4 regions of the Pseudovibrio sp. SCP20 genome follow, and region 4 is predicted to be linked to each of the others. Evidence: predicted binding sites of a transcription regulator. Region 4 holds the regulator's gene; each other region holds the start of a gene.
What was found. The regulator LexA, encoded in region 4, represses DNA repair genes until DNA is damaged. The targets are predictions, from matches to a motif close to TGTTCNNNNTGTGTTCNG.
Positions count from the first base shown of each region.

Region 1 (4,200 bases), on a different contig from region 4:
ATCAGCATGAGAAGCGTTGAGCCAGATGTTTTGATAGCGTTGATGTAGTTCTGTTGCTCGGCGGTTGTTGAGGTGTCGTCAAGCAAATCAGCCATGCCCAGAACGCCGTTGAGTGGTGTCCGTATTTCGTGACTGACCATTGCGAGAAACCGGGATTTGGCTTCACTGGCATTTGCTGCATGGTCCCGGTCTGCACGTAGCTTTTGCTCTGCGTGCCGCCGGTCTGTGACATCCGTGAGGATCCATTGGATGATCGGAGCGCTTCCGCTGCCGTCACGAATGCTTAAACGCAGCAGAGAATACCAACGGGTTCCGTGCTTTGTGCGCAAGGCAACATCTTCTGTTGTTCCTGCGGCACTTTCTTCAAGTTCTGGTGTGAAGTCTTCTGCATAAGGCAAGTGAATGGCTTTGCCCACTTCAATGCCAAATCCAGCAGGAAAGTTCCGCTTTCCAGCATCGTTGATGGAGAGCACGAGACCGCTGCTGTCACAGCGGATAACAATTGCGCCCAGCGCATCCAGAATGGAACGGTGCCGGTCATCGGCTTCACGCAGCTGCCAATCTGCATCACTTGCCAGTTCAGAAGGATCTTCCAGCTGCTCCACCTCACTTTGGATTTGGGCAGCTTTCCAGCTTTGTGCAATCACATCACTTGCAGGAAAACGGCGGAACAGAACAGCGCCGGCACCAAAGGCAAGCAGCACCACATAAAGGCTTTGCGCAGAGCGCCAATCCGTCAGAAGCAGCGCGATTGCAAGACAAACAACGCCAACGAAGATGGAAAGGCTCTTGAGAATAAACGAGGACTGCTCTGAGACTTCTGTTTGCTTGATAAGAGACACGCGAGCCTGAGTAACAACGTGGGTGCTCTCCTCGGTTTTTAGTCTCCGCTTCAACACTGCTTTTGCTCCAGCCGAACGATTTCGGAAATTCAGTAAAATTCAATTGGTAGGATATAACAGATTATGCTGCTGCCAAATAGGCCGAAGAGCGCTTGAAACTCAATGCTTCAGCTAGGTGAATCCTCTGCACCTTATCCGAACCATCCATATCTGCGATTGTGCGAGAGAGTTTTAAAACGCGATGATAGCCTCTTGCAGACAGTCCAAACTGAATGGAAGCCTGCTCAATTAACTCCTTGCTGCCCTTATCAAGCGCGACAATCTGTTCGATGATCCGCGCGCTTGCATGCGCGTTTACTGTGATGTCCAGTCCCAGTGATGCATAGCGTGCCTGCTGAACAGCTCGCGCCTTTGCCACGCGCTGGGCGACAGTCTCGGAGCTTTCCGAAGTGGTTGGGCTGATCAAGTCTTTTGCTGAAACTGCTGGCACGTGCAGCTGCAAATCCATGCGGTCAAGGAAAGGTCCAGATACGCGTGACTGATAGGAACTGGCGCATTTATCTCCTCGTCGGCAGGTATGCCCGGGCTCGCCAGCATAACCGCAACGACATGGATTCATTGCTGCAACCACCTGAACTTTAGATGGGTAGCTGACGCGGTAGTTAGCGCGCACTATCGTTGCCACTCCGTTCTCGATTGGTTGCCGAAGGCTATCCAGAACGGAGCTGTCAAACTCCGGCAGCTCATCCAAAAACAGAACGCCGTTGTGAGCCAACGAGACTTCACCGGGCTTGGCTTTTATCCCTCCACCCACCAGAGAAGCCATGGAAGCTGAATGATGTGGGGCTCTGAAAGGGCGTTGATTGCTTAAAGCGCCATCTTCCAGCTCTCCTGAAATCGAAGCGATCATAGAAACTTCCAGCAGCTCACGAGCAGAAAGCGGTGGGAGCAACGAAGGCAATCTACTGGCCAATAAGGTTTTCCCGGAACCTGGGGGCCCAACCATCAGCAGGTTATGAGAGCCTGCAGCAGCAATCTCCAAAGCGCGCTTTGCTGTCTCCTGCCCGCGAATATCTGCAAGATCCAATGAACTGGCGGCAAGTGGTGAACTGCGCGGTTTCGGATCGGATAGTGTTATCTCCCCTTTGAGAGCGCGATAAAGCTGTACCAGTGAACTGGCTGCGATGATCTTCAGGTTTTCATCAGCCCATGCAGCTTCTGATCCGCAGCTTGCCGGGCAAATCAATCCCTTCTCATTGGCAACAGCGGCAATTGCGGCTGGCAGAGCCCCGTTGACGTGAGAGATACTGCCATCCAGCGCAAGTTCGCCAATAACAACAAAGCCTTCTACCGCCTCAGCTGGCAGAGCGCCCATAGCCACCAAAAGTCCCAGAGCAATTGGTAGGTCGTAGTGGGAGCCTTCTTTGGGAAGGTCAGCAGGCGCGAGGTTCACCGTCACGCGTTTGGCTGGTAGCGCCAATCCAGAGGCAATGAGTGCAGAGCGTACCCGTTCCTTGCTTTCTGCTATTGCTTTGTCTGGCAGGCCAACGAGAGTGAAGTAGACAGAGCCGGGGCTGATCTGCACCTGCACATCAACATTGGCAGCATCGACGCCCTGAAAGGAAACGGTAGAGATGCGAGAAAACACCAGACACTCCTGCAGCCACAATTTATCAGAATTGCAGTAATTAAGCAGGAACGAATGGGAAACACGCAAGCCTTGAATACTCAGAAATACGAAAGCTTCCTTTAAAAGCTTCAGGTAATTTCTTGAGTAAAAGAAACGACTGATCCGAAAAAAATAAAAGGCCCTGTCGTTAAACAGAGCCTTGATCTTGTTTAGTTTTCTAACTTCTTTTCAAGCACATCCCAAACCCGGGCCGCTACATCAGGGCCGCCAAGTTTCTGAATGGCACGAATGCCCGTTGGCGCTGTCACGTTGATCTCGGTGAGGTTTCCGTCAATCACGTCGATACCGACGAGAATGAGGCCCTGCTCCTTCAGAGTTGGCCCAAGGCGTGCGCAGATTTCTCTTTCACGCTCAGTCAGATCGCTGTCCTTTGGAGAACCGCCACGAACCATATTGGAGCGCAGATCGCCTTCAGCAGGCACACGGTTCACTGCGCCAGCGAACTCACCATCCACCAGCAGAATGCGCTTATCACCGTGCTTTACATTCGGCAGAAACTTCTGAATGACCCATGGCTCGCGGAAAGTCACGGAGAAGAAGTCGTAGAGAGAGCCGTAGTTCAGGTCGTCTTGCGTTACGCGGAACACCGCCGCACCGCCGTGACCAAACAGCGGCTTCATGACGATATCGCCATGTTCCTCGCGGAAGGCATCGATTTCTTCGCGATCATGGGTGATCAGTGTTGGTGGCATCAGATCAGCGAACTGGGTCACAAATAGCTTTTCAGGCGCATTGCGCACGGAAATCGGATCGTTCACCACAAGCGTTGTCTTCGAGAGCTTCTCGAGAATGTGGGTTGCTGCAATGTAAGCCAGATCGAACGGAGGATCCTGACGCATCAGCACCACGTCCATCTCGGACATATCAACGCGCTGTGGCTCACCAAAGCTGAAGTGGTTGCCAGCTTCATCGCGCACCGTTACCGGCTCAACGCGGCACATAACCTTTTCACCCCAAAGCGCTAGACGCTCCGGTGTGTAGTGATACAGTTCGTAACCACGATCCTGCGCTTCCAGCATCAGGGCAAAAGCACTGTCGCCTGCAATGTTGATGGTGGAGATGTGGTCCATCTGAACCGCGACTTTAAGCGGCCGCTTGGCACCAGAAGTAGCTGCTTGGGGCATAGGCACTCCTAAAATAACGCAGGGGTAGAAATCCACGTAAATAATAATGGATGTTAGCCGCAGATATGTGGGTCAGAAAGCAATTTGTCTACATTTTTGCGATAAAATATTTGTTTCCTAAAAAATTTCAGCTTCGAAAAGATTAGGAAAATGCTGGGCTCCCCCGTGCTTTGGCAGAATAACCGCATCAAATCTCAAGGTTTTTCCCACCACTTCATGGTGGTGAGAAACCCATTCCCGCGCGGCATTGGCGATCCGTCGTTGAGAACGTTGCGTGATTGCATATAAGCCATCATCCACACCCCGCCGTGCCTTCACCTCCACAAACACGATTGTCTGGTCCTGTTCGGCAATCAGATCTATCTCGCCCTGCTTGGTTTTGTAGCGTCTTTCCAGAATCTGCCAGCCCGCCTGACGAAGCAGCATCTCGGCCTTCAGCTCCGCTTGAAGCCCTTTGTGGTAGGCCGCCTGCTTCTTGAGAAGGTTGCTCTTAGTCGCTCTCGGTGTCTTCTGCGGATCCTGCATTTTTCAGCTCCATCGCACG
Region 1 covers NZ_JBYMDH010000002.1:507,400-511,599, reverse strand. Annotated here, with positions in the region: gene AC3CB2_RS10825 (response regulator) at 1-899, opposite strand, end outside; gene AC3CB2_RS10820 (YifB family Mg chelatase-like AAA ATPase) at 964-2,490, opposite strand; gene gshB (glutathione synthase) at 2,682-3,656, opposite strand; gene AC3CB2_RS10810 (YraN family protein) at 3,774-4,181, opposite strand; gene rsmI (16S rRNA (cytidine(1402)-2'-O)-methyltransferase) at 4,147-4,200, opposite strand, start outside.
Region 1: the regulator LexA is predicted to act here: its motif matches at 2,537-2,554, upstream of AC3CB2_RS10820 (YifB family Mg chelatase-like AAA ATPase).

Region 2 (4,200 bases), 190 kb from region 4:
GCGGTCCCCGCATCCAGGCGCAAGTATCCTCATAGGTTCGGGTAGTAGCGCAGCCTGGTAGCGCACTTCACTGGGGGTGAAGGGGTCGTCGGTTCAAATCCGGCCTACCCGACCATTTTTCTTCTACTCCTCAGGCTTCCCGTGTTCTCTGCACCAGCAGATAGCCACCTACACCCACGCCAATCAGCAGTGAAAGAGCAAACGCCCATTGTACGGGGCCAGAGCCAGCAAGCATTCCTGCCAAGCCAGAAACAGCCGCCGCAGCTTTGCTCAAACCTTCCGGTGTCATCAATGCATTGATCGCACCAGTCTCCTGCCCCAGCGCTTTTGCCCCCTGCCCGCGATCAAACCCATCCAGAACTGGCACTGTTTGTTTGTGCTTGCCACGATCTTCCATAAGCTTGAGCGACTTTTCCTGCACCTCCCGCACCCGGCGAGACCAACCGTTCTTGTTGTAAGGCCAGTTCCGCAACCGCTTCATAAAAGCCAACCTTCGAGCCGAAAGCTCATTCACCAGATAAACCACAGGACGTTGCTTGATCGCAGCAAGCGTCTTCAAGCCAATCACACCATCAACACCCACCCCAAGGATCGTCTGAAGTGTCTTCACGGCCCGCGCAGGACCGGAATTAACCGCAAAGTCAAAAAGCGCATAATCCAGACCAACCGGCAAACGATCCCCTTGCACAGCATCCCAATACTGCGCCCGATAGATCTCGACAGCCTCAGACTGACTCAGCGCCTGAACTTCTTCCACACTTACCTTTCGTTCCCGCCACGCACTCAATGTGCCCTGCGTGATCCCGTAATGTGTTGGCCCTCCCGGATCCGCTTTGCGGTTGCGATGGGCAAACCCACCTTCAGTGTGAAGCAAATCAGCGATAATCAGGTCAAACGTAAACTTCATCAGCATCTCCCAACAAAAAAGGAGGCTTGAGGCCTCCATCGGAACACAAAAAAGACCGCAGAAGCGGCCTCAGAAAATTCAAATAGATATGATCAGCTCTGCGGCACGACCGGCAGGAAGTAATGCAAGGAAAGCCTGAGCTTCCCGCCAGTGAAGGCGCCTCCATTCGCCGTGACTCGAACAGGCGTATCTGCATAGAACGCTGTCGGCCCAATCACCCCGGCATTGTTTGAGCCAGCAGTCACTCCCAGCGAACCACCAAACTTGCTGGTCTCATCCGCGATCCCACAATCATAGGAACTCGCGCCGGTGATGGCCTCTGTCACACGCGTAGAAACGCAAAAGACGATTGCTCGGGAGGGAATGTGAAGAGTGCTGTCGGTATAGCTACCGGAAAGAGTAATCAGTTCATCAACGGTCACGAACTGGCTCTGTGCCTTATGCGCACTTTCGCTAAGCACCGTCGTTTCCTGCTGAAATGCGGCACCGCCTGTAGTGCTATCAACGCCTAGTCCTGTAACGGAAGAGAACCCTACCCAGCCACCGCCGGAATAAACACGCATGGCACCCAGGCTTTGCACCCAGGCAGCCCAGCCCTCAACAGGTGCCAGAAAGCGCCAGACACCACCGTCAAAGGCTGCGATTGTGTACTCATGCCCAGCAAAGGTGCCCGTGGCACCAGCAGGTACGATATAGCGCTCCCCCTCATCAGGGTCCGCAGGAGGCGCGCTCACGCTGTCGGAAACAACAGCAAGCTGCACCACCAGATCAACGAGCGCCAAGGCCTCGTTATGTGTCACATGCTTTTGTGCTTGAGCAGCTGCCAGAACCGGCAGCTTTAAATGTGTCGTCCATTCACTCATCAAGATCCCCATAGATCGCCTAGCCTACGCAAAAGCGTATCATTCAGCGCAGCGAGGGGGATAAGTCTTGATGAAACCGTAAGGCCTGTCAGCCGGCGGCTTAGGCTGATGCCTTAAGCGACATGACGACCGGTACCATCACCAGCCAGTGACCAGATGCGGGTGCGGTTACGTGCCATTTTTTCATCAACAGCAAAGGAAAGCTCGGCACCATGCAGACCAACGAGGCGATGCAAAAGAATAGCAATTTCAGCAGCATCAGCTGCAACATCACGCGCACTGTCACCGCTTTCGACTGCCATTTGCAGAGCTGCCAGCTCTTCTCGCGCCCGCTCAATCAATGCATTCAGATCAGCCACCTGACCAAAGGTTCTCTCACCCCAGGCGGTAATGCTTGCACTGCTTTCAATGGTTACCATGTTCGCCCACCTTCAAACTCTGGGGCCTGTTCCCGCAAGATTGGTAAGCCAACCCAATTGAAAACAAACCCGAAACACCAAACCGGAGCACTCAGTATGTTGCGATCTTGAGCGACGCCTCCGGACATTGAACATGAAATGAACTCACGCTTACCCCTATCCAGTTAGCCCTCAGGAAAAAGAAAAAGCGGAGACAACCTCCTGTCCCCGCCTATTCTTCAGGTAAAAAAGGCCAGACTTTGGCCCTTTTTTGATAGTTTACATGGTTTCCAGAGCCGAAACGGACTCATTCATGGCCTGATCGAGCACGTCCAGCAAGTAATCCGCATTTTCCTTAGAAAAAATCATCGGTGGGCGCATCTTCAACACATTGTCATAGGGCCCTTCAGTGCCCATCAAGATGCCCAGATCCTTGGCACGGTTCGCTACACGCTTGGCCATATCCGTTGCAGGCTCCTTGGTTTTGCGGTCTTTCACAAGCTCCACACCAAGGAACAAGCCCATGCCGCGCACATCGCCAATGAACTCATACTTCTCCATCATCTTGCGGAAGCCAGATAGAATATAGTCGCCAACCACACGAGCATTCTCACGCAGTCCATCCCGCTCAATAACATTGAGAACAGAAAGCCCAACCGCGCAGGAAACCGGATTGCCGCCAAACGTGTTGAAGTACTCCATACCGTTGTTGAAGCTCTTCGCCACCTCGCGCGTGGTAACGAGAGCGGCCATAGGATGACCGTTACCAATAGGCTTGCCCATGGTCACAACATCAGGCGTCACACCCTGGGTTTCAAAAGCCCACCAGTGAGAACCAACCCGGCCAAAGCCAACCTGCACCTCATCAGCCACACACAAACCACCCTCAGCGCGGATCAGCTTGTAAACCTCATCCAGATATCCGTCCGGCATGAACACCTGACCAGCCACACTTGGAATTGATTCAGCAATGAAGAAAGCTGGTGCACGACCTTGTTTCCTCATCAGATCCAGCTGCTCAGCTACGCTCTGCACATAACGCGCAGTGATCTCTTCAGGTGCCCAGTCTGCAGGAGCGCGATAAGCATCAGGAATGGCAGCCTCAAACACGTGGTCGGGCCGTCCCTTCCCGCCATTGCGCTTGTATTTGTAAGGGCTCAGCGCAATCAGCTCAGGTGTAGTGCCATGATAAGCCCAGTCCAAAACCACCGCATCCCGGCGGCCCGTATGCGCTTCGGCCATACGGATCATCAGGCTGTTCGCCTCACTGCCCGTACACACAAAAGACGCAACAGCCAGATCATCCGGCAATGTAGCCGTCAGCCGTTCGGAGTACTCCACGATGTTGTCATGTAGATAACGTGTATTGGTATTCAGCAGGCCTGCCTGATGAGAAAGCGCCTCAACCACCTCCGGATGTGCATGCCCCAGATGACAAACATTGTTGAAGCAATCCAGATATGCTCGTCCGCGATGGTCAATCAGATAGGCGCCTTCACCCCGCACAAACTTGATCGGCTCGCTGTAGGAGATGGAAAGGTTCGGCAGCAGGTTCTGGCGGCGCGACGACACAATCTCATCAATAGAACGCCCGTCACTGCCCAATGTCTCTTGAGGAAGTCCGGCAAAATCAATTGCGGATGGGAACAGATCCGCCCACACATCAAGATACTTTTCCTCCCCAACACCAAGGATCTCCTCAGCGCTCAAAGAAACATCCGCTGAAAGCTGCAAGTGCAGATGAGGTGCCCAGCCGCCATTCTCATCTTCAGCGCCAAGATACCCGACCGTCTCACCAGCTTTAACGACATCGCCCGTCTTTAATCGGCTGGCCGCCTCATGCGCCATATGTCCCCACAGGCTCACAAAGGGCTGTCCGCAGTCCGTCTCATGGTCCAGCGCAATCATGCAGCCATAGCCAAGCGGATCGGTCTCAATCACAACAGAACGGACCTTGCCATCCATAGGCGCACGAACGCGGGTGCCAGATGGAAGGAACAGATCAAACCCTAGGTGATTACGGCGGCGCTCA
Region 2 covers NZ_JBYMDH010000001.1:1,712,610-1,716,809, forward strand. Annotated here, with positions in the region: tRNA gene AC3CB2_RS07525 (tRNA-Pro) at 39-115, shown strand; gene AC3CB2_RS07530 (glycoside hydrolase family 108 protein) at 131-907, opposite strand; gene AC3CB2_RS07535 (DUF2793 domain-containing protein) at 1,000-1,770, opposite strand; gene AC3CB2_RS07540 (nucleoside triphosphate pyrophosphohydrolase family protein) at 1,884-2,189, opposite strand; gene AC3CB2_RS07545 (aminotransferase class III-fold pyridoxal phosphate-dependent enzyme) at 2,448-4,200, opposite strand, start outside.
Region 2: the regulator LexA is predicted to act here: its motif matches at 2,317-2,334, upstream of AC3CB2_RS07540 (nucleoside triphosphate pyrophosphohydrolase family protein).

Region 3 (4,200 bases), 1.3 Mb from region 4:
ACCCCTCAATCATCTCTCGGATAGGTCGGAAAGAGCAACGGTGTAGGGGGGTGACGCCATGGGCGGCGAGGGCTTCCTGATGTTGTTTGGTGCCGTAGCCTTTGTGCTTGGCAAAGCCGTACTCCGGGAAGTACTTGTCCATCTTCACCATCAGCCGATCTCGGGTTACTTTGGCAACGATGGAGGCTGCAGAGATGGCGAGACAGCGACCATCACCCTTGATCATCGCTTGCCCTTCCTGAGGCAGATGATGCGGAACGTCCTTGCCATCAATAAAGAACCGTTTGACCGGAACAGAAAGGGAGCGCGCGCAGGTGCGCATGCCTTGCAGCGTTGCCTCACGAATGTTCAGGCGATCAATGGTCTGCGCACTTTGAACACACACACTCACATCAGCCACCTCAAGGATCTGCTCAAAAAGCTCCTCGCGCTTGGCCTCTGTCAGCTTTTTGGAGTCGTTCAGTCCCTCTGGCAGATTGTTGTAATCAAGGCTGGCGGCAGCCACCACCACAGGACCAGCCCATGGTCCGCGTCCGGCCTCATCAATGCCAGCAAAGCGCCCTTGCAGGTCTTGCTCAACAGAGCGCTCAAAACGCAGGTCCGGAGCATCAGGAAAGGCGATATCAAAGAGGGAATTTGCAAAATACGACATGCCCCTCTTTGCCACGCAGACCGGTCGCTTTCAACCGCAACAACAAGCCTCATCTACAGCAATGAGAGCTGCACACCGCCGCAAGTTGGTTTGATGAAGTGATCGCAAGAGAGCTTGAGGGATCGGGAAGATAATCCCTTGTTCTTGCATGCCAGCTGAAACCGTTTCGCCAACTGATCTGCATAGGGTCCTTTGCCCTTGAAACGCTGCGTCCACTGCGCATCGTAATCCTTGCCACCCCGCATGGAGCGCAGCAGGCTGAGCACACGGCGATAACTGCCCGGAGCTTCCCGCAAAAGCCATTCCTTGAACAGCTCAGAAACCTCGCGCGGCAAGCGCAGCAAAATGTAGCTGGCCTCCGTCGCCCCATGTTCCTTGCAGATCTCCAGAATGCTCTCCAGCTCATGATCCGTCAGGCCAGGAATAACCGGTGCTGCCAACACAGCAGTTGGAATACCCGCATCAGACAGCGCTTTGATCGCTTGCAGGCGCCGCGTTGGTGTAGACGCGCGCGGCTCAAGACTGCGGGCAATCTTCCGGTCTAGAGTTGTCACTGAAATTGCCACCTTGGCCAGATTGCGCTCAGCCATCTCCGCAAGGATATCGATATCCCGCATCACCAGAGCAGACTTGGTGACGATGGTCACCGGATGCCCGGTCTTGTTCAGCACTTCCAGAATACCGCGCATGATTTTCTGGGTGCGCTCAATTGGTTGATACGGATCTGTGTTGGTGCCAATGGCGATTGGCTTAGGCTGATAGGAAGGTGCACCCAGCTCTCGCTCCAACACCTGCGCCGCATTGGGCTTGGCAAACAAGCGGCTCTCAAAATCCAATCCCGGCGAAAGCCCCATATAGGCATGGGTTGGCCGCGCAAAGCAGTAGATGCAGCCATGCTCACAGCCCCGATAGGGATTGATGGAACGATCAAAAGGCAGGTCCGGCGACGTATTCTTGGTGATCACATGCCGCGCAGCTTCCGTCTGAACCTCGGTCTTGATTGGCGGAAGTTCATCAATTGTTCCCCAGCCATCATCCACCAGTTCCCTGCTTTCTGCCTCAAACCGTCCAGCCTTGTTGGAATGCGCAGCCCGTCCACGGCCTGTCATGTTGACTGGCAAAGCAGAACCCAGCGGATCTGTCGCGTCTGCCTCGACCCTGTGATTTTGTGCAGTTGACATGGGGCGTGCACTTTCATCTTCTTATGAGAACATAAGTGGAACATTGCTCAAAATATCTGGATTTGCAAGCCTTTACTTTCCCATACTCTGGCAAATCACTGTAAGCTGTTGGAATGATTAGCGCACTTATTCTCAGCAAGAACAGCGAGCACCAACTGGTGCACACCTTGTCCGCTCTGGTCCCGGCCTCGGCAGAAGGCATCCTGAAAGAAGTCGTCATCGCAGACGAAGGCTCCATCGATGGAACCGAGGTCGTCGCTGATGCCTCTGGCGCGCACTTCATCGATGCCAGCGCTGATCCCGCATCCGCTCTGGAAGAAGGGGCAAAGAAATGCGCACGATCCAGCTGGGTGCTGCTCATCCGCCCCGGCGCAATCCTGCAAACCGGATGGCAAACAGAAGCAGCCGCTTTCATAGAACGGGCTGAACGGGTCGGCAACGGGGATAACTTGATCGCGGTGTTTCCAAGCCAGACAGAGGAGTTCGGCACCGCGGCACAAATCAGGCAGAAGCTGATCAACGCAAAACATCGTGCGCTCAAGTCGTCCGCACATGCTCTGCCCATGCTCGTGCACAAAGAGCACCTGCAAAAAGTGTTAGAGGAGGGTTCCGCCAAAACCCGGCAACAGCAGATCCAAAAAATCTTGAGGGCTAGCCGGGTCCATTGGTTGAACGGTACAGTGGTCTTTCAAAGCAGCACGAGGTAACCCGGTACCAGCTCGGAGGTCTCATGGATTGGAACCAGCACCTGAACCAATACTGCGAAAGAACCTCCGCTGCCTTCTGGTCTGAGCCACTCAATGCCATTAGCAATGTTGCATTTATCATTGCCGCGCTATTTGCCCTTCAAATCTGGCTCAAAGCACGCAGCAACGCAAAAAATACGCATGTAACGCAAACCAACGCACAAGATAACGCAGCGCTGGTTCTCATCGCTTTACTGGCCATCATCGGTATCGGGTCGTTCCTGTTTCACACCTTCGCAACCCTCTGGTCCATGCTCGCAGATGTGATCCCGATCGCGATCTTCATGCTGGTGTATTTTTATCTGGCCACGCGACGCTATATGGGTGCCAACCTATTGATATCACTGGGCGCAACGCTGCTCTTCTTTGGGGCAATGGCATTCGGCCCAAGGCTGGTGGAAGGCATCATCGGCCCCACAGCCGGTTACTTCCCAGCCCTCGTCGCTATCCTGCTTTTTGCGGGCCTCACCCGCAGCAAAAACCGGCAGACATCCAACGCGTTGCTGCTGGCAGGCATCGTCTTCGCGATATCGATGGGATTCCGGATTCTGGACGAGCCAATCTGCTCAATTTTGCCAGTTGGGACACATTCCTTGTGGCATATTTTGAATGCTACCGTTTTGTTTATTCTAATTCGCGCATTTATACGCTTTAAGACGTACTTAGACGGTGCAGAATCCTAGGCAATGGTCTAGGTTTTGCCAAACTGCGACATCTGAACCGGAAGTCATAATGATTCCCGGTGGCGAGCCGCTCATTCACTAGGTCAGGCAAGAATAGACGATGACGGACAAAAAACGCCCTACCTCCGGCGAACTCGATGAACAAGCGCTCTTTTACCACGAGTATCCGCGCGCGGGTAAATTGGAAATTCAGGCAACTAAGCCATTGGGAAACCAGCGAGATTTGGCGCTTGCCTATTCTCCGGGCGTAGCTGCTCCGTGTTTGGAAATCCATAAGAACGAGTCAAAGGCAGCCGACTACACTGCACGTCAAAACCTCGTTGGGGTGATCTCAAACGGGACTGCGGTACTGGGTCTGGGCTCAATTGGTCCTCTGGCATCCAAGCCGGTGATGGAAGGTAAAGCCGTCCTCTTCAAAAAATTCGCAGGCATCGATGTGTTCGACATCGAGGTTGATGAAACCAACGTTGATAAGTTCGTAGATGCAGTTGGCGTTTTGGAGCCAACCTTCGGCGGTATCAACCTGGAAGACATCAAGGCGCCAGAGTGTTTCCAAATTGAGAAACGCCTGCGCGAAAAGATGAATATCCCGGTCTTCCATGATGACCAGCACGGCACAGCGATCATCGTTGCAGCGGCTGTTCGCAACGGCATGGAACTGGCTGGCAAGAAACTGGAAGAGATCAAGGTCGTCGCTTCTGGTGCAGGCGCAGCAGCGCTGGCATGCCTCAACCTGCTCGTATCTTCTGGCGTAAAGCGCGAGAATATCTGGGTCTCCGACATCGAAGGCGTTGTTTATGAGGGCCGCGAAGCCCTTATGGATGAATGGAAATCTGTCTTCGCGCAGAAAACCGACAAGCGCACACTTGATGATATCATCGAAGATGCTGACGTCTTCATCGGCCTGTCCGCAGCTGGTGTTCTGAAGCCGGAGATGG
Region 3 covers NZ_JBYMDH010000001.1:263,683-267,882, forward strand. Annotated here, with positions in the region: gene rnhB (ribonuclease HII) at 1-652, opposite strand, end outside; gene AC3CB2_RS01210 (PA0069 family radical SAM protein) at 706-1,833, opposite strand; gene AC3CB2_RS01215 (glycosyltransferase family protein) at 1,947-2,540, shown strand; gene AC3CB2_RS01220 (ceramidase domain-containing protein) at 2,564-3,262, shown strand; gene AC3CB2_RS01225 (NADP-dependent malic enzyme) at 3,363-4,200, shown strand, end outside.
Region 3: the regulator LexA is predicted to act here: its motif matches at 1,859-1,876, upstream of AC3CB2_RS01210 (PA0069 family radical SAM protein).

Region 4 (4,200 bases):
GCAGCTGAAGGCGCGTCTTCTGCCGCCTGGTGGGGCTGTGCGACCCGGCGGCTATGATTTTGCCCGAACTGCGTTTTTTGACGGGATCGGCGCGGTTGGTTATGCGCTTTCCAGGCCTGTTGTGCTCACCCGTGATGGGGGCACTGGATTTCTGCAGCATGTGGATACGATACGAAGCAGTATCGCTGGACGCATCCGGCGGGTGTTGGATTATTCGCCAGAAAGTGCTTTTGCTGTTGCTCTCCTTGTAGGTAAACGGGACTATCTGGCTTCCGCTGATAAAGACGCCCTGCGCAACGCCGGCCTCGCACATGTCCTCGCTATTTCCGGTATGCATATGGGGCTGGTGACCTCTCTGGTTTTCCTCGCGGCGCGGCTGGTTCTGTCTCTTAGTCAAAGCCTTGCTTTGAAGGGACATATTCACGTTTACGCTAGTATCGCCGCGTTGATTGCGGCAACGGTTTATCTCAGTTTGTCAGGGACTTCTGTCGCCACACAGCGGGCTTACATGATGGCGGTGCTGATCTTATGCGCTGGACTGCTTGGTCGCCGTGCGTTCAGCCTGCGCGGACTTGCTCTCGCCTGCCTCCTCCTTTTAAGCCTGCGTCCAGAGGAGATCTTATCCCCGGGCTTCCAAATGTCCTTCATCGCCGTCCTCGCATTGCTGACAGCTTACTCCTTTGGCAAAGACTGGCTTCGGGACGATCGGGAAACCTATGTTTTAAAAGGGAAATCTAGTGTTCTGCGCACTCTCAGAAAGCCCGCAAAGTGGCTTTTTGCCTGTGCAATGACCTCCCTGATCGCAGGCGCCGCAACCGCTCCAATTGCTGCAATGCACTTTGAGCAGATCGCACCCTATGGGGTGGTTGGTAACGTGCTGGCCATGCCGCTGGTGACCTTTGTGGTTATGCCCCTTGGCCTGCTTGCCCTGCTCACGATCCCACTTGGCGCTGATGCGTTCTTTCTGCAGGGCATGGAGGTGGGGTTATCTCTGGTGCTGAAGGCAGCCTACTGGGTGAGCGCGCTGAGTGATGGGCTCACCAATCTGGGTGTTGCCAGTGTCTCTGGTTACCTGTTGGTGATCCTTGCAAGTATCACACTCTGCATCATGCCGCTGCGTCTGAAATGGCTTTCCGTACCAGCATTTGCAGCGGGCCTCATAGGCTTTGTGGTGGAACAGCCACCTGATGTGATGATTGCCGATGCAGGTAAGCATATCGGGTTTTATGGTGAGGACGGGTCCTTCCGCCTCACATCTTCACGTATGTCGTTCGCTGCTGATAGCCTGCTGCGGGTAGGGGGATACTCTGCGAACTCCTTCAAAGAGCATAAAACGCGGGCAGCAGACCGTTCCTGTGATGAGGAGGGCTGTGTGTTGGCGTTATACCCGCACGGAGCGATGGGCGGTGGAGGGGAGCAAAGGCCGTCAGTCATTCTGGCGCAGTCGAAGGTGGAGGGCGTTCTGGAGGCTGATTGTCAGCTGGCATCCATCATAGTGACCCAAGCTCAAGCCCCTTTCAGCTGCAATGCTGAGCTGGTTTTGGATCAGAAGACTTTTGGAGAACGAGGCTCGGTTTACATCTGGTTGTCAGACCAAGCGGAAAACGGGCATAAAATAAAAAAAGTGCGCTGGGCATATGATGCTCAGCGCAGACCTTGGAATCCTAAATTGCCTATAGCAACCAGCGCTTTAATAGCGGCGGAAGAGCGCAATCATCTTGCCCTGAATGCGGACGCGCCCCGGGCCGAAGATGCGAGTTTCGTAGGCGGGGTTGGCCGCTTCAAGCGCGACTGAGGCACCTTTTTTGCGCAGGCGTTTCAGGGTTGCTTCCTCATCATCGATCAGCGCCACGACGATTTCACCGTTATCCGCAGTGTCGCCGCGTTTAATCAGCACTGTATCCCCGTCGAAGATGCCTGCGTCGATCATGGAGTCACCTTTGACTTCCAGCGCGTAGTGTTCACCGCGGCCCATCAGGTCTGCAGGCATTGCAATGGAATGGCTCTGATGCTGGATTGCTTCGATTGGTACACCCGCTGCAATGCGGCCCATCACCGGGATTTCCAGCGTTGGCACTTCGTCAGGAGACGGTGTGCGTGGTGGGGGCGGCGTGGCGACCTTCTTGCTCAGCGAGCCTTCAATGACCTCAGGCGCAAAGCCCTTTTCCTTGGCCGCAGGCTTCAGGCCGGGTGCAATGGATTCAGGCAGCTTGAGGATTTCCAGCGCTCGGGCTCTATTTGGCAGGCGGCGAATGAAGCCGCGCTCTTCCAGAGCTGTGATCAGCCGGTGAATGCCGGATTTGGAACGGAGGTCCAGCGCGTCCTTCATCTCATCGAAGGAGGGTGGAACACCTGCTTCCTTCAAGCGTTGATGGATGAACATCAAAAGCTCGTGTTGCTTCTGTGTAAGCATCTTTTATCCCCGTTCGCTCCTAAGCGCAGATTGAAAGTGAGCGGCCATACTCTCCGGTTCCGGAGATGACCATTCGTTGATTTGCATTCCCAACAAGCTGAAAGACTTCAACTTCTGCGATTGGGAGGACAAAACACGAACGTACTCTACCTGTTCTCATTGTGTTCTGCAATGGGTTTGTTGCGTTTAAGCCCTGCTAGAACTGGGGGAATTGGATTTTGATGGGTGAGTGGACAGGGGTTGTCCACTCTCGTCTTTCGGATTTAGCGTAGCTTGAGAAGCTCAACTTTTTCGCCTGCCGATGCAGCCGGTGCGTGTGGCGGGCGAACAATCAGAGCGTCTGCTTTGGTGAGCAGTGCAAGCATTGAGGAATCCTGCTTACCAAACGGCTCGGTTGTCAGATTGCCTTGCGCGTCGGTGCTCAGGCTGGCGCGCAGGTAGTCCTGACGCAGGTCGTTTGCAGGCAGGTCAGCGGTCAGCGTGGCTTTGGTAACGCCTTGATTTGCCAAAGCTACTGTGCGGCCCAGCATTTTGTCGAGGAGAGGTCCAAGGAAGAGGAGGGCGCAGACAAGACTTGATACCGGATTGCCCGGCAGGCCGAGGACTTTCATCGGGCCAAGAGCGCCTGCCATGAGTGGTTTGCCCGGACGCATGGCAATTCGCCAGAAGCCGAGCTCCATGCCTTCTGCTCCGAGCACGTCCTGAATGAGGTCGTGGTCGCCAACAGATGCGCCGCCGAGCGTGACCAGAACATCGGCTTTGGCCTCAATTGCCTGCTTGACGCGAGCTGTGATTTCTTCAGGCTGGTCCGGGGCGATGCCCAGCATCATTGGGATACCGCCGCAGTTTTTCACAAACTCTGCGATGCCGACCTGGTTGGAAGCGATGATTTGATTCGGGCCCGGTGTCTGACCCGGTTCAACAAGCTCGTCTCCGTTTGCGAGGATGGCGACAACCGGCTTCTTGCGCACCGGCAAACTTGCGTGGTTCATCGCGCCTGCAAGGGAAAGCTCGCGGAAGCCGAGTGGGGCGCCTGCTTTGAGGAGGATCTGGCCTTCTTGGAAGTCCAGTCCGGCAGGGCGGATGAACTTGCCAACAGTTACGCTCTCTTGGCAGAACAGGTTATCCCCGTCGCGGCGGGCATTTTCCTGCATCAGGATCGCATCCGCACCAGCTGGGACCGGTGCACCTGTGAAGATACGCAGGGCTTCGCCGTCTTGCAGTGTGCCGTCGAAGTTATGCCCGGCAGCGACTTCACCGATAACCTTTAGTGCGCGCTCAGGATCTTCTGTGTCAGCTGCTTTTACAGCATAACCATCCATTGCGGAGGCGGAGAACGGAGGTTGGGTCCGGGTTGCGGCAACATCTTGTGCCAACACGCGTTCGCCTGCTTCCAGAAGCGGTAAGCTTTCGCTTGCGGTTGGGTTTACGTCCTTGAGGAGGCGGTCGAGTGCTTCTTCGATGCTGATCAGGCTCATTTGGAGTTATCCTCCTCAGCCAGATAGTGACCGGACTTACCACCCTTTTTCTCCAGCAGGCGAATCTCACCAATCTCCATGGAACGATCAACGGCTTTGGCCATATCGTAGATCGTCAGGCACGCAACAGAAGCAGCTGTCAGCGCTTCCATCTCAATGCCAGTCTGACCAGAGACCTTTGCGAAGACTTCAATCTCAATGCCCGGCAGCTCCGGGTTTGGTGTGAAGTCCACCTGTACCTTGGAAAGAGCCAGCGGATGACACAACGGGATCAGCTCATGGGTGCGCTTGGCAGCCATGATGCCGGCG
Region 4 covers NZ_JBYMDH010000001.1:1,520,916-1,525,115, reverse strand. Annotated here, with positions in the region: gene AC3CB2_RS06665 (ComEC/Rec2 family competence protein) at 1-1,795, shown strand, start outside; gene lexA (transcriptional repressor LexA) at 1,691-2,413, opposite strand; gene AC3CB2_RS06655 (molybdopterin molybdotransferase MoeA) at 2,677-3,891, opposite strand; gene moaC (cyclic pyranopterin monophosphate synthase MoaC) at 3,888-4,200, opposite strand, start outside.